4 regions of the Acidovorax sp. DMC1 genome follow, and region 3 is predicted to be linked to each of the others. Evidence: predicted binding sites of a transcription regulator. Region 3 holds the regulator's gene; each other region holds the start of a gene.
What was found. Region 3 encodes FNR, which switches genes on or off when oxygen is low (the NO sensors DNR and NnrR bind a similar motif). Its sites were predicted from a motif close to TTGATNNNNATCAA; they were not measured.
Positions count from the first base shown of each region.

Region 1: ACT531_RS18025 (universal stress protein) is a predicted target of FNR. The motif match lies at 3,487-3,500, and genes of this name have one in related genera.
Region 2: ubiU (ubiquinone anaerobic biosynthesis protein UbiU) is a predicted target of FNR. The motif match lies at 5,957-5,970, and genes of this name have one in related genera.
Region 4: clpB (ATP-dependent chaperone ClpB) is a predicted target of FNR. The motif match lies at 3,238-3,251, and genes of this name have one in related genera.

Region 1 covers NZ_JBQUYO010000009.1:90,716-98,461, forward strand. The annotation lists gene ACT531_RS18010 (EAL domain-containing protein) at 1-1,899, shown strand, start outside; gene ACT531_RS18015 (hypothetical protein) at 2,123-2,608, shown strand; gene ACT531_RS18020 (2OG-Fe dioxygenase family protein) at 2,682-3,461, shown strand; gene ACT531_RS18025 (universal stress protein) at 3,585-4,022, shown strand; gene ACT531_RS18030 (tripartite tricarboxylate transporter substrate binding protein) at 4,091-5,074, opposite strand; gene bktB (beta-ketothiolase BktB) at 5,263-6,447, opposite strand; gene ACT531_RS18040 (SDR family NAD(P)-dependent oxidoreductase) at 6,539-7,300, opposite strand; gene ACT531_RS18045 (MarR family winged helix-turn-helix transcriptional regulator) at 7,340-7,746, opposite strand, start outside.
Region 2 covers NZ_JBQUYO010000001.1:927,218-934,963, reverse strand. The annotation lists gene ubiD (4-hydroxy-3-polyprenylbenzoate decarboxylase) at 1-1,474, opposite strand, end outside; gene ACT531_RS04360 (UbiX family flavin prenyltransferase) at 1,541-2,137, opposite strand; gene ACT531_RS04355 (putative zinc-binding protein) at 2,130-2,543, opposite strand; gene ubiT (ubiquinone anaerobic biosynthesis accessory factor UbiT) at 2,552-3,067, opposite strand; gene trhA (PAQR family membrane homeostasis protein TrhA) at 3,092-3,712, opposite strand; gene ACT531_RS04340 (U32 family peptidase) at 3,731-4,693, opposite strand; gene ubiU (ubiquinone anaerobic biosynthesis protein UbiU) at 4,731-5,783, opposite strand; gene ACT531_RS04330 (MFS transporter) at 6,019-7,203, shown strand; gene ACT531_RS04325 (LysR family transcriptional regulator) at 7,189-7,746, opposite strand, start outside.
Region 3 covers NZ_JBQUYO010000005.1:58,976-66,721, reverse strand. The annotation lists gene ccoG (cytochrome c oxidase accessory protein CcoG) at 38-1,483, shown strand; gene ACT531_RS12300 (FixH family protein) at 1,548-1,826, shown strand; gene ACT531_RS12295 (hypothetical protein) at 1,883-2,179, shown strand; gene fnr (fumarate/nitrate reduction transcriptional regulator Fnr) at 2,281-3,003, opposite strand; gene hemN (oxygen-independent coproporphyrinogen III oxidase) at 3,193-4,575, shown strand; gene ACT531_RS12280 (sulfite exporter TauE/SafE family protein) at 4,581-5,306, shown strand; gene ACT531_RS12275 (HD-GYP domain-containing protein) at 5,529-6,833, shown strand; gene ACT531_RS12270 (putative bifunctional diguanylate cyclase/phosphodiesterase) at 6,830-7,746, shown strand, end outside.
Region 4 covers NZ_JBQUYO010000005.1:308,158-315,903, reverse strand. The annotation lists gene pilV (type IV pilus modification protein PilV) at 1-166, opposite strand, end outside; gene ACT531_RS13500 (GspH/FimT family pseudopilin) at 154-732, opposite strand; gene ACT531_RS13495 (GspH/FimT family pseudopilin) at 748-1,302, opposite strand; partial or broken gene ACT531_RS13490 (IS3 family transposase) at 1,730-2,778, shown strand; AL1L pseudoknot at 2,007-2,123, shown strand; gene ACT531_RS13485 (transposase) at 2,816-3,076, opposite strand; gene clpB (ATP-dependent chaperone ClpB) at 3,325-5,931, shown strand; gene ACT531_RS13475 (hypothetical protein) at 6,006-6,359, shown strand; gene ACT531_RS13470 (coniferyl aldehyde dehydrogenase) at 6,505-7,746, shown strand, end outside.

The DNA.
Region 1 (7,746 bases), on a different contig from region 3:
TTCGACGCAGCCACGGCGCAACGGCTGAGGGCCAACGACCGTCGGGTGCTGGAGGACGGCGAGACGCTGGAGGCGGAGGAGGTGAACACGCCCGCCGCCACGGGCGAGACACGCGCGTTTTTGTCGATCAAGATTCCGCTGCGCCACGCGGATGGCAGCATTTATGCGCTGTGTGGCATCTCGACCGACATCACCGAGCGCCGCAAGGCCGAAGAGTCACTACAGATTGCGGCGACGGTGTTCGAGTCGTTCGAGGGCATGATCGTGACGGGGCCAGACCAGCGCATCCTCAAGGCCAACCAGGCGTACGCACGGCTGACCGGCTACTCGGTGGAGGAACTGGTGGGCCAGACGCCGCGCCTGTTGCACTCGGGCCGGCAGGACGCTTCTTTTTACGCGGCCATGCAGAACACGTTGCACTCCAGCGGCATGTGGCAGGGCGAGGTGTGGAACCGGCGCAAGGACGGCACCGAATACCCGGCCTGGATCACCATCACCACCGTGCGTTCGCCGCGCGGCGAGATCACTCATTACGTGGGTACGCAGACAGACATATCCAGCCGCAAGGCCGCCGAGGAGGAAATCCGCCTGCTGGCCTTCTACGACCCGCTCACCGGCCTGCCCAACCGCCGGCTGATGAACGACCGCCTGCAGCACAGCCTGGCCGCCTGTGCGCGCTCGGGGGCGGGCGGCGCATTGCTGTTTGTGGATCTGGACAACTTCAAGGACCTGAACGACACCCAAGGGCACGAGCTGGGCGACCAGCTGCTGCGCCAAGTGGCTGCGCGCCTGGGGGGCTGTGTGCGAATGGGGGACACCGTGGCACGCCTGGGAGGGGACGAATTTGTGGTGCTGCTGGAGGGGCTCAGTCCCCAGGTGCACGAGGCCGCTGCCCAGGCCGAAACGGTGGGCCGCGCGGTGTTGCAGGCGCTCAGCCAGAGCTATCAGCTTGACGGCCACGCGCACCACAGCTCCTGCAGCATTGGCATCGCGCTGTATGCGGATGCGCGTGGTTCGGTGGACGAATTGCTCAAGCACGGCGACATGGCCATGTACCAGGCCAAGGGCGCTGGCCGCAACACCCTGCGGTTCTTTGATCCGCGCACCCAGGCCAACGTGACCGCGCGCACGCTGCTGGAGGCGGGTTTGCGCGACGGCCTGCGCGAAGGGCAATTCTTGTTGCACTACCAGGCGCAAATCCACCAGCAGCGCGGCATTGTGGGCGCCGAGGCCCTGGTGCGCTGGCAGCACCCGCAGCGCGGGCTGGTGTCGCCGGCCGAGTTCATCCCGGTGGCCGAGGCTTCGGGCCTCATCGTGCCGCTGGGCGTGTGGATTCTGCGCACGGCCTGCCTGCAACTGGTGGAGTGGGCCCGCGACCCGCAGACAGCCCACTGGACCTTGGCCGTGAACGTGAGCGCCCGGCAGTTCCGCCACAGCCACTTTGTGGATGAAGTGCTGGGCGTGCTAGAAGAAACCGGCGCGAACCCGCACCGGCTGAAGCTGGAGTTGACCGAGACCCTGCTGCTGGACGATGTTGAGGACACCATCCTGCGCATGGACACCCTGCGCGCGTCGGGCCTGGGCTTCTCGCTGGATGACTTTGGCACGGGCTATTCGAGCCTGAGCTATCTCAAACGCTTGCCGCTGGACCAGCTCAAGATCGACCAGAGCTTTGTGCGCGACCTGCTCACCGATGCCAACGACGCCAGCATCGCCCGCACCATCGTCACCCTGGCCCACAGCCTGGACCTGGGGGTGATTGCTGAGGGGGTCGAAACACAGGAGCAACGCGACATGCTGGCCAGTCTGGGGTGCCACACCTGGCAGGGCTACCTGTTCGGGCGCCCCGGGCCTGCCGATGCGCTGGTGCAGTCGGTGGCCAGCGCGACGACCTGGTGACGCCTTTTTTGTCGGCAGGGTACCCTCCGCTGGGCGTTACCCATGGGCTGCCCATGGGTTGCCCACAACTGTCGCCATTGGCTGACATTGGGTAGCCTGTGAACGGTGTAAGGTACGGCACGCCATGTGATTTACCGTACGGCCGACCGCATGACTGACGCACGGCCTCCTTCGCCCGCATCGATGTTCGTGTGCAGGGTGGGGCAGTCCGCAGGAGCTTTTCATGAAAAACAATCTATTTCCCACGATCCGCCTTCTTGTTTCTGGCGCGGCCGCCGCCGTGCTGCTGGGCCTGGGCGGCGGCGCCCATGCGCAAGCCTACGTCAACGCCACCGTGGGGGGCGAACTGGCTCCCGGTGTGTATGGCCGCATCAATATTGGCAACGCGCCACCACCTCCTCTGCTTTACGCAGAGCCCGTCATCATCCAGCGCCCTGCGGTGGTGGTGCCCCGTGCGCCCATCTACATGTACGTGCCGCCCGGCCATGCCAAGAACTGGAGCAAGCACTGCGCACGCTACAACGCCTGCAGTCAGCCGGTGTATTTTGTGCAGGAGCCACCTCCCCGCCGCGGCAACCCGCACCGCGGGCCCCATGGCCGGGACGACCGCCGCTGGGAACATGACCATCGCCACGATGACCGCCATGACCACGATCGCGGACCCGGGCGCGGAGAGGGCCGTGGCAAGGGCCATGGTCATCGGGACTGAGCCACCCTGCATTTCTCCGAGTTTGCGCCCGCGCAGAGGAGGGGGCCGCACCAGCGGTTAAGCTCGGGCCTCTATGGCCCAAGTCTCCTTTTCTCCCCCTTTCACCCAACCGGCTGATGTTGCCAGCCAGTTGCGCCACAGCGGTTTTGCGGTGCTCAGCCCGGCCGCAGTGGCCGAGTGGGTCGGCTGTGATCTGTCGGCGCTCATGGCGCTCAATACCGATTGGGGCGCTCTTCCTCCCGATGAATTCCTGAAGGATGGTGGCCGCTACCGTCGCCGACGCCATGCCTGTTTTGTGCTGCAACAGGGCCAGATGCAGCAGGTGCCGCACCGTGCCCACTGGCAGCCTGTGGAGTACAACGCCCTGCACGGCGGCATGGAGCGCTGGTTTGCCCCCATGGAGCCCGCGACCGTGGCGCAGCCCGTGTGGCAGCAGTTGCTCGTCGCTCTGGCGGGCGTGTCGGACGCTGTGTTTGCCGGGCCTCAAGCCCCGGTGCCCTGGTTTGTGGAGGCGCACCAGTTCCGCATCGACACCACCGACGGCATCGGCCGCCCCACACCCGAAGGTGCCCACCGCGATGGCGTGGATCTGGTTGCGGTGTTTCTGGTGGGGCGCGAGGGCGTCAAGGGCGGTGAGACACGGGTGTTCGAGGCCAACGGCCCTGCCGGACAACGCTTTACGCTGACCGAGCCCTGGTCCCTGCTGTTGCTGGACGATGCGCGCATGATCCACGAGTCCACGCCTATCCAGCCGCTGAAGGACGGGGGCTACCGCGACACCCTGGTGGTGACCTGCCGGCGGGGCAACTTCCAGGGTGCGGACGTGGTGGGGCAGGCGCCGTCGGGGGGGTGAACACTGCGGCAGAAGTGCATCCGATTTGATGCGAATCAAGATGCGGGTTATGGTGGCGGTTCACACTGTCGCCCATGGTCAGGCCACAAGCCTGGTCTCACCCCTCATTCAAGGAGTAGCACCATGTTCAAGCACATTCTGGTTCCTGTCGACGGTTCCAAGACCTCCATGCTGGCCGTCTCCAAGGCCGCAGGCCTGGCCAAGACCTTTGGCAGCGCCGTCACTGCGGTGTATGTGATCGACCCGTATCCCTTCACCGGCGTGGGTGCCGACTTTGCCTACGGACAGGCCCAATACATCAGTGCCGCCACGGCCGAGGCCAATGCAGCGCTGGATGCCACCAAGCAGGCCATGGCTGATGCGGGTGTGCAGGTCACCACCGTGGTGGGCGAGGGCCATGCAGTGCACGACGGCATCCTGCGCGCGCTGGAGAGCACGGGCGCCGACCTCATCGTGATGGGCTCGCATGGCCGCCGTGGCCTGGAAAAGCTGGTGCTGGGCAGCGTCACGCAGCGTGTGCTGGGTGTGGTGCACATCCCTGTGCTGGTGGTGCGGGACTGATTGTTGTTGCCCCATGCAAAACGGCTCCTTTCGGAGCCGTTTTTTATTGCAGCAAGCGCCGCAGGGGGTCACTCAATCTTTGCGCCCGAGGCTTCCACAATGCCCTTCCACTTGGCGTAGTCAGCCTTGAGCAGGGTGTTGAACTGAGCGGCCGACATGGCCTCGGGCTCGGCGCCCTGGGCGTGGATGGCGGCCTTCATTTCAGGGGTGGCCAGCAGCTTGTTGATTTCTGCATTGACGACGTTCACCACGGTGGCCGGTGTGCCGGCGGGCGCAAACACGCCGTACCAGGTGCTCACATCAAAGTCCTTGAAGCCCGATTCGGACACGGTGGGCACCTCGGGCATGGACGAGCTGCGCTTGGCCGAGGTCACGGCCAGCGGGCGGAGCTTGCCCGACTTGATCTGGGCCATGGCCGATGGCACCGAGGACATGAGCAAGTCCACGTTGCCCGACAGCGCATCCATCAGCGCAGGGTTGGAGCCCTTGTACGGGATGTGGCTGAGCTTGATGCCCGCAGCCTTCTCGAACAGGTCGCCCGCCAGGTGGATGGAGGTGCCGTTGCCGGGCGACCCGTAGGTGATGGTGCCGGGAGCAGCCTTGGCGGCAGCCACCACGTCGGCCAGTGTCCTGAACTTGGAGTTGGCACTGGTTGCAATGACCACGGGCGTGTAGGCCACATGGGCCACGGCGGTCAGGTCCTTGGTGGGGTCCCAGGGCAGGTTCTTGTACAGCCAGGGGCCGATGACGAGGTTGTCCTTCTGGCCCATGACCAGGTCATAGCCTGTGGGCGCGGCCTTGACGGCCTCGCCAATGCCGATGGTGCCGCCCGCGCCGGCGCGGTTATCGGCCACCACGGTCCACTTGGCGCTCTCGGTGAGCTTGGTGGCCACCAGGCGCGACAGGATGTCGGTGCCGCCGCCGGGCGGGAAGGGCACGATCAGGCGGACGGGCTTGGCCGGGTAGGCCGCCGCAGGGGCTGGCGCCTGGGCGTGGGCTGTGGTGCCCAGCGCGAAGGCGAGGGCGGTGAAGGAAAGCAGGGTGCGCATCATGGTGAGGGGTGTCTCCGTCGGTTCAGTGGTGTGCGGGCCGCCGCCAGGCCGCTGGGTGCGGCTGCGGTGGCCCGGCTGATCTGGGGCAGCGGGCGCCAATGATCGCTGATCGACTGTGGCGCACGCGTTGCCAATAGCAGGTGGCAGCATCGCGGGTGGCGATGGCAGTCTGCGCACCCGCGTGCAGGTCAGAGGCGCTCAAAAATCGCCGCAATGCCCTGGCCGCCGCCAATGCACATCGTCACCAGCGCATAGCGGCCCTGGATGCGTTGCAGCTCATGGATGGCCTTGACGGTGATGAGCGCACCGGTGGCGCCGATGGGGTGACCCAGCGAGATGCCCGAGCCGTTGGGGTTGACCTTGGCCGGGTCCAGGCCCAGGTCCTTGGTCACTGCACAGGCCTGGGCTGCGAAGGCCTCATTGGCTTCGATCACATCCAGATCGGCCACGGTGAGCCCGGCTTTCTTCAGTGCGAGCTGCGTGGCGGGCACGGGGCCGATGCCCATGTACTTGGGATCCACGCCCGCGTGGGCGTAGGCCACCAGGCGGGCCAGGGGCTTGGCGCCACGGGCCTTGGCGGCACCTGCTTCCATCAGCACCACGGCGGCGGCGGCGTCGTTGATGCCCGAGGCGTTGCCAGCCGTCACCGTGCCGTTTTCCTTGATGAAAACGGGCTTGAGCTTGGCCAGGTCGTCCATCGTGGCGCCGGGGCGGAAGTGCTCGTCGGTGGCGTACAACACGTCGCCCTTCTTGCTCTTCAAGGTGACGGGCACGATCTGGTCCTTGAACACACCGGCCTGCGTGGCGCGCTCGGCGCGGTTGTGGCTCTCGACCGCCAGCTTGTCCTGGTCTTCGCGGCTGATGCCCCACTTGGCGGCGATGTTCTCGGCCGTCACACCCATGTGGATGTTGTGGAAGGGGTCGTGCAGCGCGCCGATCATCATGTCCACCATCTTGGTGTCGCCCATGCGGGCGCCCCAGCGCATGTTCAGGCTGGCAAAGGGCACGCGGCTCATGTTCTCGGCACCGGCGCCAATGGCCACGTCGGTGTCGCCCAGCAGGATGGACTGGCTGGCGCTGATGATGGCCTGCAGGCCCGAGCCGCACAGGCGGTTGACGTTGAACGCAGGCGTGCCCTCGGCGCAGCCGCCGTTGATGGCCGCCACGCGCGAAAGGTACATGTCCTTGGGCTCGGTGTTGACCACGTGGCCGAACACCACGTGGCCCACGTCCTTGCCTTCCACGTTGGCGCGGGCGAGCGATTCGCGCACGACGAGTGCACCCAGTTCGGTGGGGGGCACGTCCTTGAGGCTGCCGCCAAAGGTGCCAATGGCGGTGCGCACTGCGCTGACGACGACGACTTCACGGGTCATGGGGAGGTCCTTTCAGAGAAATTCAGGTCAAAAAGGCTGCAAGCGCTAGTGAATCATGCGGTTGAAGCTATCAAAATAGGAGTAGTCGGGCTCACGCCTCGCGCACGTCGGCCACCGGGTTAGTGCCGAAGTCTGCGCGCTCCAGCCAGGCGAGCACGCGGGTGGCGGCGTCGGCAGGCGATGTGAGCTGGCCACCCGTCTTGAGGTTGGCGAAATTCTGGCGGTCCGGGAAGGCGGTCGGGTCGGCGCCGCGCAGCTGGACCTGCATGTCGGTGTCGATCACACCGGGAGCCAGCGAGCATACCTTGGCCCCATGGGGCTTGAGGGCCTCGTCCAGCGCCACGCAGCGCGTGAAATGGTCCATGCCCGCCTTGGCTGCGCAGTAGGCGGCCTGCGAGGCCATGGCCCGGCGGCCCAGGCCCGACGAGATGTTGAGCACCTTGCGCGGCACCGTCCAGGCGTCCGTCGCGCCCAGGAACGCAGCGGTGAGCTGCATGGGCGCTTCCAGCCCCACACGCAGGGCGGTGGCCAGGTCGTCCACGTCACTGGCCGACAGCGGCGCAATGCGCGGGATCATGCCCGCGTTGTTGATCAGGGTGGCGCTGGCAAACGCCTGCGGGCCCTGGGCCTGCAGCCAGGCTTGCAGTTTGTGGGCCGCCTGCTCGCCCTGCGACAGGTCTTGCTGCCACTGTTCAATGGTAACGCCTGCGGCCCGGGCTTCGGCGGCCAGGTCGTCGTTGGCACTGCGGGCAATGCAGATCAGGGTGTTGCCGCTGCGCAAAAGCTGCTGGGCCATGGCCAGGCCCATGCCGCGCGATGCGCCGGTCAGGATGTAGAGGTGGTTTTGAGGCATCCCGCCATGTTACTGCGCAGTACACAGTGGCGGGAGCCGTCACTGCCCTCTGCGTGACTCCAACGAGGCCAGCAGCAAGGCCAGCCGTGCGTCCAGCGCCGCGATATCAGCCGCCTTGAGGGCCGAAAGGATGCGGTGTTCGTTGGCCACATGGGCCTCCACCGCGCGGTCGATCAGCTCCAGCCCCTGTGGCGTGAGCTGCACCAGCGAGCTGCGGGCGTCGGCCGGGTTGGGCAGGCGCTCAATCCAGCCCTGGGCTTCGAGCTTGGCCATGCGGTGCGTCATGGTGCCGGAGGTGACCATGAGCGTGGAGAACAGCGTGGTCGGCGCCAGGCAGTAGGGCGCGCCGCTGCGGCGCAGCGTGGCCAGCATGTCGAACTCCCAGCGGCTCAGGCCGAACTCGGCAAAGGTTTCATCCAGCCGCCGCTCCAGCAGCACGGCGCAGC
Region 2 (7,746 bases), on a different contig from region 3:
CAGCGAAAAGCCCGTCCATGCGCGCCTGCACGGCGGCGTCCATGGTCATGGGCCGGCCCCACTCCCGCTGCGTCTCCCCCGGACACTTGTTCGTGGCGTCCATCCCCATCTTGCTGCCCAGGCCGCTGACGGGCGAGGCGAAGTCCAGGTAGTCGATGGGCGTGTGCTCCACCAGCAGGGTGTCGCGCGCCGGGTCCATGCGGGTGGTGATGGCCCAGATCACGTCCTTCCAGTCGCGCACGTCCACGTCGGCATCCACCACCACGATGAACTTGGTGTACATGAACTGGCGCAGGTGGCTCCACACGCCCATCATCACGCGCCGCGCGTGGCCCGCGTAGGCCTTGCGGATACTGACCACGGCCATGCGGTAACTGCAGCCTTCGGGCGGCAGATAAAAGTCCACGATCTCGGGGAACTGCTTTTGCAAGAGCGGGATGAACAGCTCGTTCATCGCCAGGCCCAGCACGGCGGGCTCGTCGGGCGGTTTGCCGGTGTAGGTGCTGTGGTAGATCGCGTCCCGGCGCAGCGTGATGCGGTCCACGGTGAGCACGGGGAACTCGGCGCATTCGTTGTAGTAGCCGGTGTGGTCACCGTACGGCCCTTCCAGCGCGTGCTGCCAGCCGCTTTTGTGGTTGGCATCGGGCTGGATATGGCCTTCGAGAACGATCTCGGCGGTGGCCGGCACCTGCAGCGGCACACCGAGCGCGGGCGCGACTTCGGTGCGCGCGCCGCGCAGCAGGCCGGCGAACTGGTATTCGCTCAAGCTGTCGGGCACGGGCGTGACGGCGCCCAGCAGCGTGGCGGGGTCGGCCCCCAGCGCCACGGCCACGGGGTAGGGTTGGCCGGGGTGCTGGGCGCAGTGGTCGGCAAAGTCCAGCGCGCCGCCCCGGTGCGCCAGCCAGCGCACGATGACCTGGTTGCGCGAGAGCACCTGCTGGCGGTAGATGCCCAGGTTCTGCCGGGCCTTGCGCGGGCCGCGCGTGATGGTGAGGCCCCAGGTGATGAGCGGGGCCACGTCGCCGGGCCAGCAGTGCTGCACGGGCAGGCGGGCCAGGTCAACGTCGGGGCCTTCCCACACTTCTTGCTGGCAGGGTGCGCCGCGCGCCACGGTGTGCGGCGCCATGTTCCACAGGGTCTTGAGCAGCTGGCCCATGCCCAGCATGTCCTTGAAGCCTTTCGGCGCCTCGGGCTCCTTGAGGGTGGCCAGCAGTTCGCCCAGGGCGCGCACGCCGTGCAGGTCGGCCACGCCCATGGCGCGGGCCACGCGGTCTGTGGTGCCAAACAGGTTGGTGAGCACCGGCATGCGGTGGCCCGTGGGCTGGGTGAACAACAGCGCCGGGCCGCCTGCGCGCAGCACGCGGTCGCTGAGCGCGGTCATCTCCAGGTGGGGCGAGACGCTTTCGCCCACGCGGCGCAGGTCGCCCGTGGCTTCGAGCTGGGCCATGAAGTCGCGCAGGTCGCGGTAGGCCATGTCAGGTCCAGAATATGAATGAAATTTGCCGCTAGCGCTTATCCAATAAGCGCTAGCAGCTATTAATCAAGGAGCATCCAGCTCCAGACCTTGCCAGCGCGGCGCCAGGTTGTGCGGCACGTCGATGAGGTCGAGCACGCGCGCCACGCTGTAGTCCACCACTTCGCCCACGGTCTGCGGGCGCAGGTAGAAGGCGGGCAGCGGCGGGCAGATGATGCCGCCCATCTCGGTCACGGCCACCATGTTGCGCAGGTGGGTGAGGTGCAGGGGCGACTCGCGCACCATCAGCACCAGGCGGCGGCGCTCCTTGAGGGCCACGTCGGCCGCGCGCGTGAGCAGGTTGTCGGCCAGCCCATGCGCAATGGCGGCCAGCGTGCGCATGGAGCAGGGCGCGACCACCATGGCGTGGCACAGGAACGAGCCGCTGGCAATGGCCGCGCCGACGTTGCCCACGTCGTGCACGCGGTGCGCCAGGGCCTCGACGGTGGGGCGGTCCATGTCCAGCTCATGCTGCAGGTTGCGCCAGCCGGCGTCAGAGACGACCAGGTGGGTCTCGATGCCGCTTTGGCCCTGCAGCACCTGTAGCAGGCGCGCGCCATACACGGCGCCGCTGGCGCCCGAGATGGCCACGATGATGCGGCGGGGGTGGGCAGCATCAGCCATGCGAGGGCTCCACGGCGACGGGCCGGGCCAGGGGCTGCGCGCGCTGGTCGGCCTCCACCTGCTCCAGCACCAGCGCGGCCTGCACGGGGTCGAAGTCTTCGTGCACGCGCTTTTTCACGCCGTATTGCTGCAGCTGGTAATGCCGGTCGGCCGCAATGCCGTGGCGCGCGAGGGTGCTTTTGACGCAGACCAGCGGACAGCCGTCGAGCGCGATGATGGGCCGGCCCGAGCGCACGGTCTTCATCAGGTGCGGCACATCGCCGCCCACACCGGCGATGCACGACATCTCGGCCACGCCGCGCCGGTCGAGCTGCAGTGCCACGTGGTTGGCCAGCTGGGCGGCGCTGGAGCAGCCAGAGCAGGAATAAACCAAAGGGTGGTTCTGGAGATCGGTGTCGGTGTCCATGCTCATCCTCAGTGGCGTGGTGTGGGGTCCAGGCGGCGCCGCAGGTGGCCCAGCACCTCGCGCGGGGCCAACCTCTGCACCCACTGGCGCGGGTCCAGCACGGGCAGCTCGATCGCATCGAGCGCGTTCTTCACCACCAGGCCCAGCTCGGTGTCGCCCTCCATCGACAGGCGGCGGCTGAAGAACAGCGTGTCGGGGTCCTGCTGGCGCTGGGCCAGCAGCAAAAAGTCATGGGCCGTGGCGCTCAGCGTGACGTCGGCCACCTGCGGCAGCACCAGCGGCGCGTGGGGGGCGAAGCGCTGGCCCGTCCAGGCAAAGTCAAAGGCCACGCGCGCATCGCGCACCTGCACCCGCATCTTCTTGTGGAGCAGCAAGCGGCCCACGTCATCGGGCAGGTGCCGCGCGAGCGCCAGGTTGAGCGCCGTCACCAGCAGCAGCGAGCCGGGGTAGGCGGGCAGGCGCGCCAGCACGGCACCCACGGGGGCGGGAACGACCAGGGGAAAGGAGAGAGGAGAAGCCGCCATTGAACAGTAAGGGGAAAAGGGCCCTCAGGCCACGTAGAAAAACACGGTGAAGAAGTGGCAGACGCTGCCACCCAGCACAAACAGGTGCCACAGCCCGTGGCCGTGGCGCACGCGGTGGTCCAGCGCATAGAAGACGATGCCCTGCGTGTAGCAGGCTCCGCCCGCCAGCAGCCAGGCAAACCCGGCCGGCGTGAGCGCTTGCCACAGCGGCACCACGGCCACCAGCGCCAGCCAGCCCATGAGCACGTAGATGACCAGCGACAGCACACGCGCGCCGCGCGCCCACCAGATCTCCTGCGCAATGCCCAGCAGGGCGAGCCCCCACACCACGCCCAGCAGCGACCAGCCCCAGGCACCGCGCAGCGACACCAGCGCAAACGGCGTGTAGCTGCCCGCGATCAGCAGGTAGATGCTGCAGTGGTCCAGCTGTTGCAGCACGGCCTTGATGGTGCGCCGGCGCACGCTGTGGTACGCGGTAGAGGCGGCGTACAGCGCCACCAGCATGGCGCCGTAGATGCTGAACGCCACCACCTTCCACGGGTCACCCAGGCGCGCCGCCAAGGTGATGAGCACGGCCGTGCCCGCCGTGGCCAGCAAGGCGCCCACCAGGTGGCTGATGCTGTTGAAACGTTCTCCGGGGTACATGGTGTATCTGCCTGATGGTTACGGGTGCATGGAGGGCTGAGCGGCTGCACCGCCCGCCGCGCCTTGCATCCCTTGCTCCAGCCCTGGACGCCCGAACCAGTAGCCGTTGCAGGGCAGATCGGGCATGAAGGGCTGCATGCGCTCCACAAAGTCGGGCTCGTTTTCAGCAGGGGCTTCGGCCGCTGCGGCACGGCGGGCTTCGTCAAATGAATCAATCACCTGCGCCATGTGCTGCGCTTGCGGGCTCAGGCGCACCACGTCCACGCCCCGGGCGCGCATCGCGGCCAGTTCGTTGGCCAGGTTGTAGACACGGGCCGACTGGGTCTGCGTGCCGTTGAGCACCAGAAAGCCTTCGCTCTCGCGCGTGCGCAGCGGCAGGCCGTCGGCATGCTGCAGGCAGCTGAACTGGCAGTCGTCCTTGGGCAGGTTGCGGTGGCGGGCCGTGAAGCAGCGCGCCGAGTAGGCCAGCGGCATGCGGCCGTAGGCAAACACCTCGGTCTCGATGCCGGCGGGCCGCTGCGCCAGCACAGCACAGAGCGCCTCCTGCGACATTTCGAGCGGCATCACCCAGCGCGTGGCGCCGAGCTGCGCCATCCACTGCAGCGAGTGCGCGTTGTACAGGTTCAGGTGCGGCCCGGCCACAAAGCCCCGCGGCCCGGCGGGCGCACGCGATAGGCAGCCCACGGCCCCCATGTCATTGGCCTCAACCAGAAACTCGCCATTGCCCGTGATCTTGTGCATCACCCCCACGTCGGCGCTGGACTCGATGAGCACCTGGCTGGACAGCACCACCTCCTTGCCCGCGTCCCGCAGCATGCGCGCCAGCGCCAGCCAGTCGGCCAGGCGCAGCTCGTGGCGGCGCGAGCACACCGTCTCGCCCAGGTACACCACGTCCACGGGCGTGGCGACCATGGCCTCGTAGAACGCGAACACGGTGTCGCGGGGCCAGTAGTACAGCAGCGGGCCGAGAGATAGTTTCATGGGGCGGTTTCTGGGAGGTTGTCGTGATGGAGAAGCACTACTTCCACGGGCGGTGATAAGCGCCCAGCGTGTGCTGCTGGCCTTCTGCCACCTGGTCCAGGCTGGCCATCCAGCGCGTCTTGGGCGCGTAGCGGTGGGGATAGGCCAGGCACTGGTCCATGGCCTCGCGCCAGACCTGGGTGACCTGCGCCACATAGGCCGGGCTGCGCTGGCGGCCTTCGATCTTGATGGCGCGCACGCCCATCTTCAGCAGCTGGGGCAGCAGCTCCAGCGTGTTGAGGCTGGTGGGCTCTTCGATGGCGTAGTAGTTCTCGTCGTCCCCCACGTCAAAGCGGCCCTTGCACAGCGTGGGGTAGCCCGCGTTTTCGCCGGGCGCATAGCGGTCGATGAGCACACCGTTCAGGCGCGACTCGCGGCCCTGCGGCGTCTCCATCCAGCGCACGGCCTTCGGGGGTGAACACACGCCGTGCGTGTTGGGCGATTCGCCGGTCACGTACGACGACAGCGCACAGCGCCCCTCGACCATCACACACAGGCTGCCAAAGCCAAACACCTCGATCTCGACCGGTGTGCGGTCGATGACCTGGCGCACCTGCTCCATCGACAGCACGCGTGGCAACACGGCACGCACGATGCCGAACTGCTCGCGGTAGAAGTTGATGGCCTCGTAGTTGGTGGCCGAGCCCTGCACCGACAGGTGCAGACGCAGCCGGGGGTGGTGCTGCACTGCATGCTGCATGAGGCCGGGGTCGGCCAGGATGACGGCGTCCACACCCAGGTCCACCGCCTTGTCGAGAGCGCTGCGCCAGGGCCCAGGGTTGGCGGCCTGCGGGTAGGTGTTGAGTGCCATGAAGACCTTGCAGCCGCGCGCATGGGCATGGTCAATGCCCTGGGCAATGGCTGCCTCGTCAAAGTTGAGGCCCGCAAAATTGCGCGCATTGGTGGCGTCGCGCAAGCCCAGGTAGACGCAGTTGGCGCCATGGTCCACGGCGGCCTTGAGGGCAGGCAGGCTGCCTGCGGGGCAAACCAGTTCCATGGCAGGGCTCGCTGCCTCGGGCAAGGCAGCGGCCGTCGATTTCAAGGGGTCCATCACAAGCATTCAAACGCTGGCCCCGGTGGGGAGCCACAGCACAGGGCGCCACCATACGGGGCGCATCCCGCGCGTCCGCTGATCTTCATCAACGGCAGTGCACAATGCTGGAGCAAAGCAGTCGGGCTTTGATGTGCCGTGGCCCTCCTGGCGCACCACACTGCCCACCGGCCTTGACTTGCATCCAGCCCCCACCCAACGCACCTCTCTCTGCCCGCCCCGAGCGCCCCCTGCCGTGAACAAGAACCTGTGGCTCCTGGCCCTGTGCCAAGGCCTTTTCCTCACCAACAACGTTGTCTTCATCGCCATCAACGGCCTGATGGGCCTGCAACTGGCGCCCTTTGGCTGGATGGCCACGCTGCCGGTGATGGGCTATGTGGTGGGCGGTGCACTGTCCACGCCGCTGGTGGCGCAGAGCCAGGCGCGCTGGGGGCGCAAGGTGTCGTTCCAGATCGGGCTGGCCGTGGCCGTGGTGTCGGCCGCGCTGTGTACCTGGGCGGCGTTCAGCGCCAGCTTCTGGCTGCTGTGCACGGCCACGGTGGTGGCGGGCTACTACAGCGCCAATGGCGGGCTGTACCGCTTTGCGGCGGCCGAACTGGCCAAGCCGGACTACCGCGAGAAGGCCGTGTCGCTGGTGCTGGCCGGTGGCCTGCTGGGTGCGGTGGCGGGCCCCAACCTGGCCAGCGCCACGCGCACGCTATTTCCGGTGCCGTTTGCTGGCGCCTACATCGCGCTGATCGGCGTGGCGCTGTTGTCCATGCTGTGCATGGCGGCGATCCGCTTCGAGGCGCAGCCCGTGGTGCTCAATGCGGCGGGGCAGCGCGAGCAGGGCCGCCCGCTCAAGGTGCTGATGCGCCAGCCTGCGTTCATCGTCGCCATCGTGGGCGCCGCACTAGGTTATGGCGTGATGAACCTGCTGATGGCCGCCACGCCGCTGGCCATGCAGGTGTGCGGCTTTGACTTTGATGCCTCGGCACTGGTGCTGGAGTGGCATGTGATCGGCATGTTCGCGCCCGGCTTTGTCACCGGGCACCTCATCAAGCGCTTTGGCGTGCTGCCCATCATGGGCACGGGTGTGCTGCTCAACCTGGCGTGTGTGGCGGTGGCGCTGATGGGCGTGGAGCTGCACCACTTCGGCATTGCGCTGTTCTTCCTGGGCGTGGGCTGGAACTTCCTGTTCACCGGCTCCACCACGCTGGCCATGACGGCCTACCAGCCGGAGGAGAAGGACCGTGCGCAGGCGGCCATCAACTTCTGCGTGTACGCCACGCTGGCACTGAGCGCGTTCTCGTCGGGCGTGCTGGTCACCACACAGGGCTGGACGCTGCTGAACGCCGGCTCGCTGGTGCCGATTGTGGTGACGGGGCTGGCGCTGGCCTGGCTGGGCCTGCAACGCCAGCGCGTTTCAAGCGGTGCCTGAAGCGCGGTCGGCCACAGCACCTTCGGCCTGCGCCGTGGTGCGCAGCCACTGTGCAAAGGCCGCCACCGCAGGGTCTTCCAGCCGCCCCGGCGCCACAAACAGGCTGTAGCCGCGCGCACCGCTGTCGTGGTGCGGGTGGGCCAACACCAGCTCGCCCGATTGCAGTTCGCGCTCCACAAAATAACGCGGCACCACGCCCACACCCAGGTCAGCGCGCACCGCCTCCACCAGCATCGAGAACAGATCAAAACGGTGGCCGCCCAGGGTGTGGGCCGGCACGCGCGTGATGCCTGCCCGGCCCAGCCAGTCGTCCCACGCACCCAGGCGGGAGCTGAGCTGCAGCAGCGGCACGGCGCGGAAGTCGCCGCGCTCTGTGGCGCGCCGGTGGCGCGACTGCGGCGCACACACCGCTACGCAGACCTCAGGCATCAGGGGCGCGGGCACCACGCCGGGCCAGGCCGCGTCGTCGTACTGCACGGCCACGTCAAACGGGATCTCCGCCATGTAGATCTGCGTGGGGTACACCTGCAAGTGCAGGCTGCA
Region 3 (7,746 bases):
CCCTTTTGCGCCTTAATTCCGTTCACAAAGCGACACCATGAGCACACCCAGCGAGCCGGCTCGCAAGGTCATCCCGATTACGCCAGTCGCGGCAGATGCGTCTTCTGCGGGCGAGATCATCTCGCTGTACGAAGCGCAAAAGAAGATCTACCCGCGTTCCATCAGCGGCCTGTTTGCGCGCTGGCGCTGGGGCATGGTGTTTCTCACGCAGCTGGTGTTTTACGGGTTGCCGTGGTTTGAGTGGGGCCAGCGCCAGATGGTGCTGTTTGACCTGGGGGCTCGCAGGTTCTACATCTTTGGCTTGGTGCTGTATCCGCAGGATTTCATCTACCTCACCGGCCTTCTGATCATTTCGGCGTTGTCGCTGTTCCTGTTCACCGCGGTGGCCGGGCGTCTGTGGTGTGGCTTTGCGTGCCCGCAGACGGTGTACACCGAAATGTTCATGTGGATCGAGCACAAGATCGAAGGCGATCGCAGTGCCCGGCTCCGCCTGGACAACGGCCCTTGGACGTTCGAGAAGATCCGCAAGAAGTTTTTCAAGCAGGTGGTGTGGATTACGGTGGCCCTGTGGACGGGGTTCACCTTTGTGGGGTACTTCGTTCCCATTCGCGAGCTGGGCAGCGAGCTGCTGGCGTTCCAGGGCAGCTGGCAGATTTTCTGGGTCCTGTTCTACGGTTTTGCTACCTACGGTAATGCGGGCTTCATGCGCGAGCAGGTCTGCAAGTACATGTGCCCTTACGCGCGCTTTCAGAGCGCTATGTTTGACAAGGACACGCTGATCGTTACCTACGACCCTGAACGTGGCGAGCAGCGTGGTCCGCGCAAGAAGAACATCGACTACAAAGCCCAGGGCTTAGGTGACTGCATCGATTGCTCGTTGTGTGTGCAGGTCTGTCCCGTGGGCATCGACATCCGCAAGGGTTTGCAGTACGAATGCATTGGCTGTGGCCTGTGTGTGGACGCCTGCAATACCGTGATGGACAAGATGCAGTACCCGCGTGGGCTCATCCGCTATTCGACCCAGAACGGCGTGGCCAAGCACTGGACGCAGTCGCAGATGTTGCGCCGCGTGCTGCGCCCCCGCGTGCTGATCTACAGCGCCGTGCTGGTCACACTGTGCGTGGCCATGTTGGCCAGCCTGGTGGCGCGCACGCCGCTGAAGGTGGATGTGGTGCGGGACCGCGCCGCGCTCTCGCGCATCGTGGCGGGAGGCAAGCTGGAGAACATTTACCGGCTGCAGATCATGAATGCCACCGAAGGCGAGCAGCGTTATCGCATCAGTGCGCGAGGCCTGGAGGGGCTGGAAGTGGCTTCTGAGGCTGAAGTGGACATTGGCGCGGCGGAGTCTCGCTGGGTGGCCGTGCGTTTGCAGATTCCTTATGGTTCCGCTACGCCCGGATCACACGCCGTTCAGTTTGATGTGCAGGCCGTAGGAGCAGCGGCCCATGTCACGGAGAAATCCGTGTTCCTTGTACCGCGCTGAGCGGTATTCCGGTGGGGCCCTTCAGGGCCGCACTTTGACCGATATTGTTGAGGAGTAAAGCACCATGTCTTCAAACCCTGCCATTGCAACCCCGGCGGCAACCGTACCCTGGTGGAAGTTTGGCCATGTGTGGCTGGTGATTGCCGGTCCACTGATCGTGATCGTGGCGGGCTTTGTGACGCTGTGGCTGGCGATTTCGCGGCCCGACCCTGTGGTGGCGGAGGACTACTACCGCCAGGGCATTGAAATCAACAAGACACTGGCGGCGCCGGAGAAGAGTCTGGCGCCGGCCCTCAAGGCCCGCAACCATGCGGCCACCCCTGTGCAAGACCAACCACGCTGAAACCTCTAGGGTCGCACACCCTGGCGACCCCGGCAGCACCAGGAGACAGAACCTATATGTGGACGCAACGCCTGATGTGGATTGCATGGCCCGCCTTTTTGATGGCGGGTGTGCTGGAGATGCTGGTTTTTGCCATGGTGGACCCCCAGGACCTGCATTGGTTCGGGCAGCCTCTGGCGCTGTCGAGGCAGGGGGTGTACACCCTCGCATTTTTTGTGTTCTGGGCCATCACCATGGCCACCAGCGCGTTGACCACGCTGCTGTCCATGTCACCGTTTGAGGTCAACCGCTGTCCCGTGCCCGACGGGGAGCGCCCTGACGATTGCCGAAAGACATCGTCGTCTTGCTCCTGAGCCTTTTTCGCCGGTTCATGCGGGCATGCGCTGCATGCCGTTTTAGAAGGGACCGTAGGGCTTTTGTACCGCCCCGACCCTCAGCCGACGAGGGGCCGTACTCAGTGGCAGGTCTGCTGGCTGTTCACAATGCGTCGCAGGGCATCGGTGTCGAGGATGCGCACATGGCGCTGTTTGACTTCCACGATGCCTTCTTCCACAAACTTGGAGAAGGTGCGGCTCACTGTTTCAAGTTTGAGGCCCAGGTAGCTGCCGATCTCTTCGCGCGTCATGCGCAGCACCAGTTCCGATTGCGAGAAGCCCCGTGCATGCAGGCGCTGCACCAGGTTGAGCAAGAAGGCCGCCAGGCGCTCCTCGGCACGCATGCTGCCCAGCAGCAGCATCACACCATGTTCGCGCACGATCTCGCGGCTCATGATCTTGTGCACGTGGTGCTGCAGGGCCGTGACTTCGCGGGACAGTTCTTCGATGCGGTCGAAAGGCATGACGCAGACCTCGGCATCTTCCAGGGCCACCGCGTCACAGGTGTGGTGGTCATTCACGATGCCGTCCAGCCCGATGATCTCCCCCGCCATCTGAAAGCCTGTGACCTGGTCGCGACCGTCTTCGGTGGCCACACAGGTCTTGAAAAAACCGGTGCGGATGGCGTACAGGGACGTGAAGGACTCGCCATTGCGAAACAGCGTGCCGCCGCGCTTGACCTTGCGGCGGACAGCAACGACCTCGTCAATGCGCTGCAGTTGCTCTTCGTTCAAGCCCACGGGCATGCACAGCTCGCGGAGGTTGCAGTTGGAGCAGGCGACTTTGATGGTGAGCGGGTTCATAAACACATGGGCTTGGGTTAGCGGTCAAGCATATCGCGCTTGCCGTACACGAACCTGAATACAGAGCGCGGGCAAGCGGCTGACCTTCATCAAATTGTCGCCGTATCGCTTGCGGGTTCACTTGATGCAGGTCAAGGACATGTCCCAGAGCCTACGGCACAGTCAAGGTGTACGCAAGGAAATTTCCCCATGACTGCTGTTTCGCCAGACCTTCTGCGCCGCTTTGACGTGCCAGGGCCCCGCTATACATCCTATCCAACGGCCGACCGTTTCGTGGAGGCGTTTGGTCAGGAAGACTATGTGCTGGCGCTGCAACAGCGCCGCTCGGGCACGCTGGCCAAGGCCATGCCGCTGTCCCTGTACGTGCACATCCCGTTTTGCGAATCCTTGTGCTACTACTGTGCCTGCAACAAGATCATCACCAAGCACCATGACCGCGCCGAGGTCTACTTGCGCTACCTGAGCCGCGAGATCGACCTGCACACCGCGCACTGTGGCGTAGGACAGGTGGTGAGTCAACTGCACCTGGGCGGTGGCACGCCCACCTTCCTATCCGATGATGGATTGCGGGAGCTGATGGCCATGCTCAAGCGCAGCTTCACGCTGGCGCCTGGGGGGGAATACTCGATCGAGGTGGACCCTCGCACCGTCAATGCCGAGCGTCTTGCACTGCTGGCTGAGCTGGGGTTTAACCGGCTGAGTTTTGGCGTGCAGGACTTTGATGCCGAAGTGCAGAAGGCTGTGCACCGCATCCAGCCTGCCGAACAGGTGTTTGCGCTGGTTGAGTCTGCGCGTTCGTTGGGCTTTGACTCAGTGAATGTGGATTTGATCTACGGCCTGCCGCGCCAGACGCCCGAGTCTTTTGACCGCACGCTGGCTCAGGTGGCGCAACTGCGGCCTGACCGCATCGCGCTGTATGCCTATGCGCACTTGCCAGAGCGTTTCAAGCCACAGCGTCGCATCATCTCTGCGGAGTTGCCCACGGGCGCGAGCAAGCTCTCCATGTTGTCGCGCTCGCTCGATGCCTTCATGGATGCTGGATACGTGTACGTGGGCATGGACCACTTTGCGCTGCCCACCGATGCCCTGGCCGTGGCCAAGCGTCAGGGGCGCCTGCACCGCAACTTTCAGGGCTACAGCACGCAGCCGGACTGCGACCTGATCGGCCTGGGCGTATCGGCCATAGGCCGTGTGGGGGCAACCTACAGCCAGAACTCCAAGACGCTGGATGAGTACTACGACTTCCTGGACCAAGGGCGGTTGCCCGTAGTGCGCGGGTTGGCGCTCACGCGCGACGACCTGGTGCGCCGTGCGGCCATCATGGCCCTGATGTGCCAGGGGGAACTGCTGTTCGAGCCGATGGAGCAGGCATGGCTGATCGACTTCCGCCAGTATTTCGCTGCGGAGTTGGCTCAATTGGAGGGCATGCAGGAGCAAGGGCTGGTGCGCGTTGGGCCTGAGGGCATTGAAGTGACCGCGACCGGTTGGTTCTTCGTGCGGGGCATCGCCATGGTTTTTGACCGCTATCTGCAGGCAGACCGCAACCGCGCCCGGTTTTCGCGCATCATCTGATACCTATGCTTACCACGGTTGGCTGGACTGCTTTGCTCATGGGACTCGCCGGCGGGTCCCACTGCTTGGCCATGTGCTCCGCGCCCTGTGGAGCGCTCGTGGGTCAGGGCGGCGCTCCACAGGCGGATGGGAGTGCCGAGCAGGTGGTGCGCTGGGCGCCGCGTGGCGGTGCGCTGCAGCGCACCGTGGCCTTTCATTTGGGGCGCTTGGTGGGATATGCCAGTGCCGGTGCATTGGCGGCCTTGGCCATGGACAGTTTGGCATGGCTGACCCAGCAGACCACCGCGCTGCGTCCCGCCTGGACGCTGATGCACGTGGCGGTGATGGCTTGGGGGCTCATGATGATGGTGCAGTCGCGCCAGCCTGCTTGGGTGGAGCAGGCTGGCCGCTCCGTGTGGGCGCGTGTTCGACCGCTGGTCGGGGCGCCAGGCGGCGTGATGGCGGCCGGGGTCCTGTGGGCCCTGATGCCGTGCGGGCTGCTTTATTCGGCCCTGTTGGTCGCCGCGCTCAGTGGAGGGCCGCTGGAGGGTGCCCTGACCATGGCCCTGTTTGCCGTGGGAAGCGGGGTCTGGCTGGTGGGTGGCCCCTGGGCTTGGAGCAGCCTTCGCAACCGCCTGAATCTTGCTCGGGCTCAGTGGGGCACGAGGGCCGCAGGCGCCATGCTGTGCGCGGTCGCTGCCTGGGCGTTGTGGATGGATCTCATTTACAAGCCGTCGCTCTGGTGCCGCTGAGCGGGCGGCGCTGATTTGTCCTGTCACCCCCAATCGCCCGGTAGTTCCAAGCGGGGCGATGTCCCAGCCCAGGGGGGCTGCTGTGCTCCCGTCAGGCCCGATTTCTGCCAAGTGTTGCCGGATCGCTGCGCGGTCTGCCGGTTCTTCGCCACGTCACTGGAACTGGTGATAATCTGCGTAACTATTGGTGGCATTGATGTCGCCATGTATCGTGCGCCTGACGTGAACTCATCCATCCTCATCGACATCAGCCAACTGCGTGTCGGCATGTACATCCAGCTCGACGTGGGCTGGATGCACCATCCGTTCCCGACCAGTAGTTTCCGGGTGGCGTCGTTGGAGCAGATTGCCACCTTGCGCGAGCTGGGGTTGACCGAGGTTCGCTACGTCCCCAAAAAGAGCGATCCAGAACTGCAGGAGCTGGTGCCTGCCGCCTGGAGCGTGCCCGAGATGACAGCCCCACCGCCCAACGGCCTGGATGCGCCCGGGCCTGGTACGGCCACTGTCGTAGACCCCGAGGCGCAGCGTCGCCGCGAACTGCTGGAAGCACAAAACCGGGCCTTGGCCGCCTGCAATCAGCGTTTCTCAGAAGCCACGCGGCAATACCAGTCCATGGAGCGCACGGTTTCCGAGTATCCAGACCAGGCCAGGGCCAAGGGCGAGGCGCTGGTTTCTGGATGCGTGACTGAACTGCTGGAAAACGGCGACTCCGTCATCCGGCTGCTGTCCGAGGGCGTGGGCGAGCGCAACGGATTGCATCCGATCAATGTGATGGTGATTTCGCTGCTGCTGGGGCGATCCCTGGGCATGAAGAGCGAGGAGCTGCACGATCTGGGTGTGGCCGCATTGATCCACGACATTGGCAAGCTCAAGCTGCCGCCCAATCTGCGCCAGCCGACCCCTTCCATGATCCCGATGGAGCGCACACGCTACGAAACCCACGTGGCGGAATCCGTTGCCCTGGCCAAACGCATGGGGTTTGCCGATGCCGTGCTGACGGCCGTGGCGCGGCACCACGAAATGTGTGACGGCAGTGGTTTTCCCCAGCGCCTGAAGGGGCCCGATCTGGGGCGCATGAGCCAGGTCCTGGCACTGGTCAACCAGTACGATCGCATGTGCAACCCGGCGATGGGGGTGACGGCGCTGACGCCCCATGAGGCGCTTTCCGTCATCTTCGCCCAGCTTAAGGCCCGGTTTGATTCGGTGGTCCTGGGGGCTTTCATTCGCATGATGGGTGTCTACCCGCCCGGCTCCATCGTGCAGTTAGTCAATGACCGGTATGCCATCGTGGCCTCGGTCAATTCGTCGCGGCCCCTGCGGCCCAAGGTCATCGTGCACGACCCACGGGTGCCCAAGGAAGAGGCTCCGATCCTGGATCTGGAAACTGTCCCTGAGCTGGGCATACGGCGCAGTCTCAAGCCCGCGCAGCTGCCGCGTGACGCGCTGGACTACCTGTCGCCGCGACAGCGTATCTGTTACTTTTTTGAGCGAGCGGTGAGTCCCGGCCCTGACGAGGCTGCGGCGTGAACGATCTCCCATCGCTCGGGTGGCTGGACGGCCTGCAGGAGGCCGTGTGGCTCCTGGATGAGGCCAGCCAACACATCCTGCAAGCCAACGCAGGCGCCGAGCGCCTCACTGGGTTATCTGCCGCCGCCATGAGAGGGCGGTCTGTGCTGGACTTGGCTAGCACGCCCCAGGAGCTGGCGTTCTGGTCTGAGCCGGTCGATGTGATTGCGCAGGGCGTGACTGCCCACACCAGTTTGCTGCGTGCTGATGGCAGCTTGGTGCCGGTGCAGCGTTGTGTCCGGCGTGTGCCATGGGGGGAGGGTGGTAGCACGGTGCTGCTGCTGACCATGCTGGACCGCAGCCTCCAAGAAACTACTGAACGCGAGCTGGAGACACTGTTGTCCGAGCTGCGTGCCACGCTGGACTCTGCCGCCGATGGCATGCTGGTGTGTGGGCTGGATCGCCGTGTGCGAGCATTCAACCAGCGCCTGGCCCAGCTGTGGAACCTGCCGCGCCAGTTGCTGGTGGAGCGGGACGATGCGGCGGTGTACGCCTTCATGGTGGACCAGGTGTCGGACCCTCGTTTCTATGCCGAGCGCCTGGCAGCCATTGACCGCGAGCCCATGCAGGAGAGCACCGACATTGTCGAGCTGCGTAACGGCGTGGTGCTGGAGATGCGCACGGTGCCGCAGTTCAGCCAGGGCCGTGCGGTGGGCCGTGTGTATTCGTTCCGGGACATCACCCGCCAGACGGAGACTCAGGCCAGCCTGCGCTTGGCCGCGCGCGTGTTTGAGTCCAGCCTGGATGCGATCTTCATCGCCGACAGCCAGCACCGCATCATGCGGATGAACCCCGGATGTGAGCGGCTGGTCGGCCCTACGGCCAAGGGTTTTGAAGGCTGTGTAGCGGCCTCGCTTTTTGGAGGAGGCTCGGA
Region 4 (7,746 bases), 250 kb from region 3:
CGCGTCGCACCGTAGTGGATGTGTCTGTCAAAGTCCGCATCTGAACGCCCAGTATCCCCAAGATTCCGAGTGCCATTACTACGATGGCAACCATAGACTCGATCAGACTGATGCCGCGCTGGCTGAATCGGTATGCGACAGGATTGATAGATGTCAATTGGTACATGGAATGGCCTCTGGGGGAATGGTGCGCACGCGTCCACCCGAACTCATGCAAACGCCTCGAGCGCCAGGGTGGGTGGTGGATTTATCTAGGGGAACCAAACTAAAGCCAAGCCACGTTCCATCCACCAGGCCCCAGCGGTTTAGCTTGATGGCGGCGCCACCGCCCGTTCGGGTGACTTGCACCCTGGAAGGCGTGTCCACACGTTGAAGCACAGGTTCGCTGGCGTTACAGGTTCCGTTGCCATTGGTGTCGTAGCAGATGATCCATCCGCAGTCCCAGTCGCGAGCGCTTGTAGCTGTCGTGCATCCGTTGGTGTTGTTTGGCAGCTTTTGTATCGCCACAAGCCCGCCGCGCTTGATAGCTTCAGAGCGAGCCATCTGGAGTGATGAGCGGAGCGCCTCAGTAGCGTTACGCACCCGCCAGCTTTCAATCATTAGGGCGAAAGAGGGACTAACGAGACCTGCCAGTACTGCCAGAATGCTAATTACCACCATCAACTCAATGGCAGTAAATCCCTCGGCATGGTGGCTGGGTCTTTGTAATTGTGAACAGCTATCAAACTTCATGGCTGGATCCACGAGTTATGTCGGACAGGCAGCACCGTGCTGCATTTGGACGATACGACCACCCATGCTGGCGCAAAGCCGTATGGCTGCGTTATCGGTTTGAGATTTGCCTGCAGGGTAGAGCAAAAAACTCATCGCAGTGGCTGCACCTCCGCTGCTTTCTGTCAGCATGCCCCAGCGGTCTACGTAGAGCGCTGTTTTGCCGCTACTGTGGGAGATAGAAACTCTTGAAGGAGCGGCATTGACTTTGATGTCTGTGCTGACTCCATTTTGGGTATGGGTCAATTTCCAACCAGTATTCCAGCCGCCCGTGGCATCGATGGTCACACCGCCACCACGTTTGATGGCTTCTGAGCGGGCTAAATACAAGCTGGAGGTCAGGGCTTCGGCCGTGTCGCGCACACGCCACCGCTCGATCAAGAGGGTGAAACTGGGACCAGCCAGCGCTGCAAGAACAGCAATAATTGCCACGACGACAAGCAGCTCAATGGCGGTAAAGCCATTAGGCTCCGCAAGTAGGAGCGGCGACGATGAATTATTGTTCGCGTGGCTGGAGGTCGATGCATGCATAGTGGAATCCTACAAAAGGCAACATTGTCTTGCCAAGAAGCCCGCGACAGATGGTTTGAGCGCCGCGACAAGCGGTGGCAATCTGCGGCCAGATCTCAAAAGGAAACCAACTTTTACCGGTATTTCCGCTTCTGTCCGTAGAGTAGCGGCGGTTTGCCCGTATTGTTTCTGGGGCGGGTTTTTACTATGGGGCACTCCGCAGTATGCTGGCGGAAGCAAGCTTAAAACCGCTTTGGCATTCTTGGAAACCTTTGGGTCTTTGGGAATGTAGCTGCTCGACCTCTATAGCTGATACTCCCGCCGTCGATGAATGACGGCGCTTTGAGTTGTATAGTATTTCGGTGTAGTTGAAGGCATCAGCTCGCGCATCATCATGGGTGAATCGCCTGTGGTTTGAGGAGGCTCAACACTCTGAGAGGATTGAGTCATGAGCAAGTCGAACAAGTTCTCACCCGAGGTGCGTGAGCGGGTGGTGAGGATGGTGCAGGAGCGCCTTGGGGGGGCGCCCGTCGTTGTGTGCCGCCATCGAGTCCATCGCTCCCAAGATTGGCTGTGTGTCGCAGAGCTTGAGCGAATGGGTCAAGCGCGGAGGTTGATTCCGGCGTGCGTGAACGCGTCGCGACCGGCGAGGCCCAGCGGGTCAAGGCCTTGGAGCGCGAGGTCAAGGAGCTGCGTCGGGTCAACGAGATATTGAAGCTCGCCAGCGCGTTTTTCGCCCAGGCGGAGCTCGACCGCAGGCTCAAGTCCTGAAGAACTTCATTGACAAGCGTCGCGATATTTTCGGGGTCGAGCCGCTCTGCAAGGTCTTGCAGATTGCCCCGTCGGCTTGTCGAAGGCATGCTGCGCTGCTGCGCGAGCCCCGCAGGTGCTGTGAGTGGGCTCTGTGTGATCAGAAGTTGATGCCGCAGATTCAACGCGTTTGGAGGGCCAATATGCGAGTCTACGGCGCTGACAAGGTGTGGCGCTGGGGCGCGAAGGCGTGAGCGTGGCTCGCTGTACGGTCGAGCGCTTGGTGTGCAAGCTGGGGCTGTGCGGCGTGATGTGTGGCAAGGTCGTGCGCACGACTGTCGGTGACGCCAAGGCGCCATGCCCGCTGGACCCGGTCAGCCGGCAGCTCCGCGCTGAGCGGCCGAACCAGCTACGGGTCAGCGAATTCACCTATGCCTCGACTTGGTAGGGCTGGCTGTACGTGGCCTTGGTTGTTGACGTGTTTTCCCGTCGCATCGTCGGTTGGCGCGTGAGCAGCTCAATGCGCACTGACTTCGTGCTCGATGTCCTGGAGCAGGCCCTGTACGCCAGATAGCCCAAACGCGACGGCAGTCTAATTTGTCGCTCCGACAGGGTGCCCAGTACGTCAGTATTCGCTGCACGGAACGGCTGGCTGAGGTCGGCATCAAGCCGTCCATGGGCGTCAGGGGCGACTGCTACGACAACGCTTTGGCCGAGACTGTTGATTTCCGCGCAGAAGTGACCCACTAACCTCCGGGATTTCCATCCAAACCTGACGCGCGTACTAACCTAAGCTTGCTGCTTTGCTGAGCAGCAGGAGACCAAGAGTGATAGACGTGGCAACACCGAGTGTCATCAGGCGCTGGGCCCCGCGAGAGCGGGTGTCCATCAGGGAGATGCCCGCCGCATAGACCTTAATCCACTTGTACAGGCTTTGCTGGCTTGCGCCTATTCCAGTGGACACATCGGCCACTTGGTGGCCTCGGTCCGTCATGTGCTTGTCTGCTTCGATCTTGAATTTTCCAGGATATGGCCATTTTTTCATGACAATTCCTGGTATGTTTTGGTATCTGTTTGCATTTTGATTTATCTACTTGCATATACTTTTATCTCCTGTTGTGGCATCAGGCTTGAGACTAAATGGAGTCAAATTCAGCCTGGGGCGATTCAGCAGATATGGAATTTCGATTCAACTGAGGTGCTTTATTGAGGGATGTCAATTTGTCCCCTTTGCACTGCCTTGAAATCAGGCACCCTTACCTCATGTTCAGTGCAATTCGGAGGACTTAGACCATGCGTCTCGACAAATTCACCACCAAGTTTCAAGAAGCTCTGAGCGACGCCCAGAGCATTGCGCTGGGTAACGACCACGCCTACATCGAGCCCGTGCATGTGCTGCAGGCCATGCTGCAGCAGGATGACGGCCCCAAGGCATTGCTGCAACGTGCAGGCGCCAATGTGCCCGGGCTGCTGGCAGCGGCTGAGGTCGCCGTCAAACGGCTGCCTCAGGTGCAAGGCAACGACCAAGTACAGGGCGGGCCCGAGTTGGGCCGTGTGCTGCAAGCCACTGAAAAAGAAGCCATCAAGCGCGGTGACCAGTTCATCGCCAGTGAGCTGTTTCTGCTGGCTGTGATCGACAGCAAGGGCGAGGCTGCCAAGATTGCCAAGGACAACGGCCTCACGCGCAAGAGCCTGGAGGCTGCGATTGAAGCCGTGCGCGGCGGCCAGAAGATGGACAGCGCCGAGGCGGAGGGGCAGCGTGGCGCCTTGGCCAAGTACTGCCTGGACCTCACCGAACGCGCTCGCCTGGGCAAACTCGACCCGGTGATTGGCCGTGACGACGAGATCCGTCGCGCCATTCAGGTGCTGCAGCGGCGTACCAAGAACAACCCCGTGCTGATCGGTGAGCCCGGTGTGGGCAAGACCGCTATCGTTGAGGGCTTGGCCCAGCGCATCGTGGCGGGCGAGGTGCCCGAGAGCCTGAAGAACAAGCGCGTGCTCAGTCTCGACATGGCGGCGCTCCTCGCCGGTGCCAAGTACCGTGGCGAGTTTGAAGAGCGCCTGAAAAGTGTCCTCAACGAGCTGGCCAAGGATGAAGGCCAGACCATTGTCTTTATCGATGAGTTGCACACCATGGTGGGCGCCGGCAAGGGCGAGGGCGCGATGGATGCGGGCAACATGCTCAAGCCCGCGCTGGCGCGTGGCGAGCTGCACTGCGTGGGGGCCACCACCCTCGACGAATATCGCAAGTACATCGAAAAGGACGCGGCGCTGGAGCGTCGCTTCCAGAAAATCCTCGTGGGCGAACCCACCGTCGAGGCGACCATTGCCATCCTGCGCGGCCTGCAGGAGAAGTACGAGGTGCACCATGGCGTGGACATCACCGACCCGGCAATCGTCGCAGCGGCCGAGCTGAGCAATCGCTACATCACGGATCGCTTCTTGCCGGACAAGGCGATCGATTTGATCGACGAGGCTGCCTCCAAGATCAAGATCGAGATGGACTCCAAGCCTGAGGTGATGGACAAGCTCGACCGCCGCCTGATCCAATTGCAGATCGAGCGCGAAGCCGTCCGCAAGGAAAAAGACGAGTCCTCTCAAAAGCGCTTTGCGCTGATCGAGGAAGAGATCACCCGGCTGCAAAAGGAAATCGCCGATTACGACGAGATCTGGCAGTCCGAAAAAGCCCAGGCACAGGGCAGTGCGCATGTGCGCGAGGCGATCGACAAGCTCAAGTTCCAGATCGAAGAGTTCACCCGCAAGGGCGACTTCAACAAGGTGGCAGAGCTGCAATACGGCAAGCTGCCCGAGTTGGAAAATCAGCTCAACGAAGCCCAGGCGCAAGAGGCCGGCAAGGACGGTGCGCCCGCCGCGCGCCGCCTGTTGCGCACGCAGGTGGGCGCCGAAGAAATCGCTGAGGTGGTGAGCCGTGCCACGGGCATTCCGGTCGCCAAGATGATGCAGGGCGAGAAGGACAAGCTCTTGCAGATGGAAGCCAAGCTGCACGAACGTGTGGTGGGGCAAAACGAGGCGATTGCTGCGGTGGCCAACGCCATCCGTCGTTCGCGCTCGGGCCTGAGCGATCCCAACCGTCCCACAGGCTCGTTCCTGTTTCTGGGCCCCACGGGCGTGGGTAAGACCGAGCTGTGCAAGGCATTGGCCGGCTTCTTGTTCGACAGCGAGGATCACCTGATCCGCATCGACATGAGCGAGTTCATGGAGAAGCATTCGGTGGCCCGCCTGATCGGCGCACCACCCGGCTACGTGGGTTACGAGGAGGGCGGCTATCTGACCGAAGCGGTGCGTCGCAAGCCCTACAGCGTGCTGCTGCTCGACGAGGTGGAAAAGGCCCACCCCGATGTGTTCAACGTGCTGCTGCAGGTGCTGGACGACGGCCGCCTGACGGATGGCCAGGGCCGCACCGTGGACTTCAAGAACACGGTGATCGTGATGACCAGCAACATCGGCTCGCACCTGATCCAGGCCATGGTGGGACAGGACTCGGACGACATCAAAGAAGCAGTGTGGGGCGAACTCAAAAACCACTTCCGGCCGGAGTTCCTGAACCGCATTGATGAGACGGTGGTGTTCCACGCGCTGGATGCACAGCACATTGCGTCCATCGCCAAGATCCAGCTGCAGTTGCTGCAATCCCGGTTGGCCAAGATGGATTTGGAATTGCAGGTGTCCGACGCTGCCTTGGCAGAATTGGCCAAGGTGGGTTTTGACCCGGTGTTTGGTGCGCGGCCGCTCAAGCGGGCGATTCAGCAGCGCATCGAGAACCCGCTGTCCAAGCTGTTGCTAGAAGGGCGATTCGCGCCCAAGAGTGTGATTCCGGTCACCGTGAACCCTGTGCTGGAGCCTGGTGTGTTCCAGTTCGGAGTGGCTCCGCAAGAGTGATGCGGTGTCGGTATGCGATTGCGGTGTGATTCGGCACCGCAATCGCATCCCAAGTTGTGAAGGAGAGGTGTCGTTTGAATGATTTTGTTGCGGGTGTCGTCAGCCTGCTGCTGCGTGTGATCGTGATTGCCATGGGGCTGGTCTTGTTTGCCAGCCTTCTGGTCGCGGCCATGTTGCTGGCGCTGGTGTGGGTGCTGCGTGCAGGTTGGGCCCGCCTGACCGGTCGGCCAGTGACGCCGTGGGTGATGGGTGTGGACCCGCGCACAGGCTTCAGCAAAGTCTTTCGGTCCACGGAGCGGTGGTCTGCGGGCCGCCGTGGCAGCAGGGCGCCGGAAGCTACCGGTGAGGACGCTGCAGCGTCGCGCCGGGGTGGCATCCTGCCAGGGTCGGCGCAGGTCACAGACGTGGAAGCGCGCGAAGTGCGTTGATAGGGTGGTGGCGGCCGCTGCACTACGGTGGCAACCAGCTTCCTTTCGTCAGGGCCCATGGCACGGGCGCAAGCCAACGGGCATCAACCCTAACGCGCATGCCTTTTTGTGACGTGCCCATCTGGGTGTCTCCTATCATCCGACCATGACACCCACCGATATCCGCGCCCATTTCGATCTTCAGTTCCAGGCCAGCCGTGCGCATGTGGATGTGCCGCTGCTCGTGCGCCGGGAGCGATTGCTGCGCCTTCGCAAACTGCTCGATGAGAATGGGCCTGTGCTGGCGGCGGCCGTGCAGGCCGACTTTGGCATGCGGTCCCCCCGCCTCACGGAGGTGGCCGACTTCTTTGTGTTGCGCACCCTGCTGTCGCACACGCTGCGCCACTTGGCCAAGTGGGTCAAGCCTCGCAAGGTACACACGCCGATTTACCTGCAGCCGGCCCACGCCTTCATCCAGCGCCAGCCCATGGGGGTGGTGGGCGTGATTGCGCCGTGGAACTACCCGGTGCAACTGGCCTTGGCGCCCGCCATCACGGCACTGGCGGCAGGCAACCGCGTGATGCTCAAGCCCAGTGAGCTGACACCCCACACATCGGCCCAGCTAGCGCTGCTGGTGGCGCAGTTTTTCGCTCCCGACGAATTCTGTGTGGTCCAGGGTGATGCCAACCTGTCCGCCTTGTTCGCCTCGTTGCCTTTCGATCACTTGGTGTTCACGGGCTCCACGGCGGTGGGCCGCAAGGTGGCGCAGGCAGCGGCGCAGAACCTGACGCCCACCACGCTGGAACTGGGGGGCAAGTCGCCCTGCATCATCGACGGCCATTGCGACATGCAGGACGCAGCACTCAAGATTGCACACGGCAAGCTGCTCAACGCAGGGCAGACCTGCATCGCTCCCGACTACGTGCTGTTGCCGCGGGGCCGTGAGGGCGAATTTGCACAGGCTTACCGGGCTGCGGTGGTGCGCCTGTTTCCCACCATCGAGGGCAACGCCGACTACGCCTCCATCATCACGCCACGCCACCATGCCCGCCTGCGCACGATGCTGCAGCAGGCGCAAACACAAGGGGCAGAGGTGCACACCATTGACCCTACCGATGGCAAGCAGGTGGCTCCCACGGTAGGTACGCTGGGTGACGGTGCCAGCCGCCAGATGCTGCCCACACTGGTGTTTGGCGCCACGTCGCAGATGCAGCTCATGCAGGAAGAGATATTCGGCCCCATCCTGCCGGTGATCTCGTACGAGCGGCTGGACGACGCCATCGCCCACATCAATAGCGGGCCCCGCCCGCTGGCGCTGTACTGGTTTGGCCAGAGCGAGGCCGTGCGCGACGATGTGCTGCGCCGTACCGTCAGCGGCGGTGTGACGGTGAACGACACGCTGATGCAC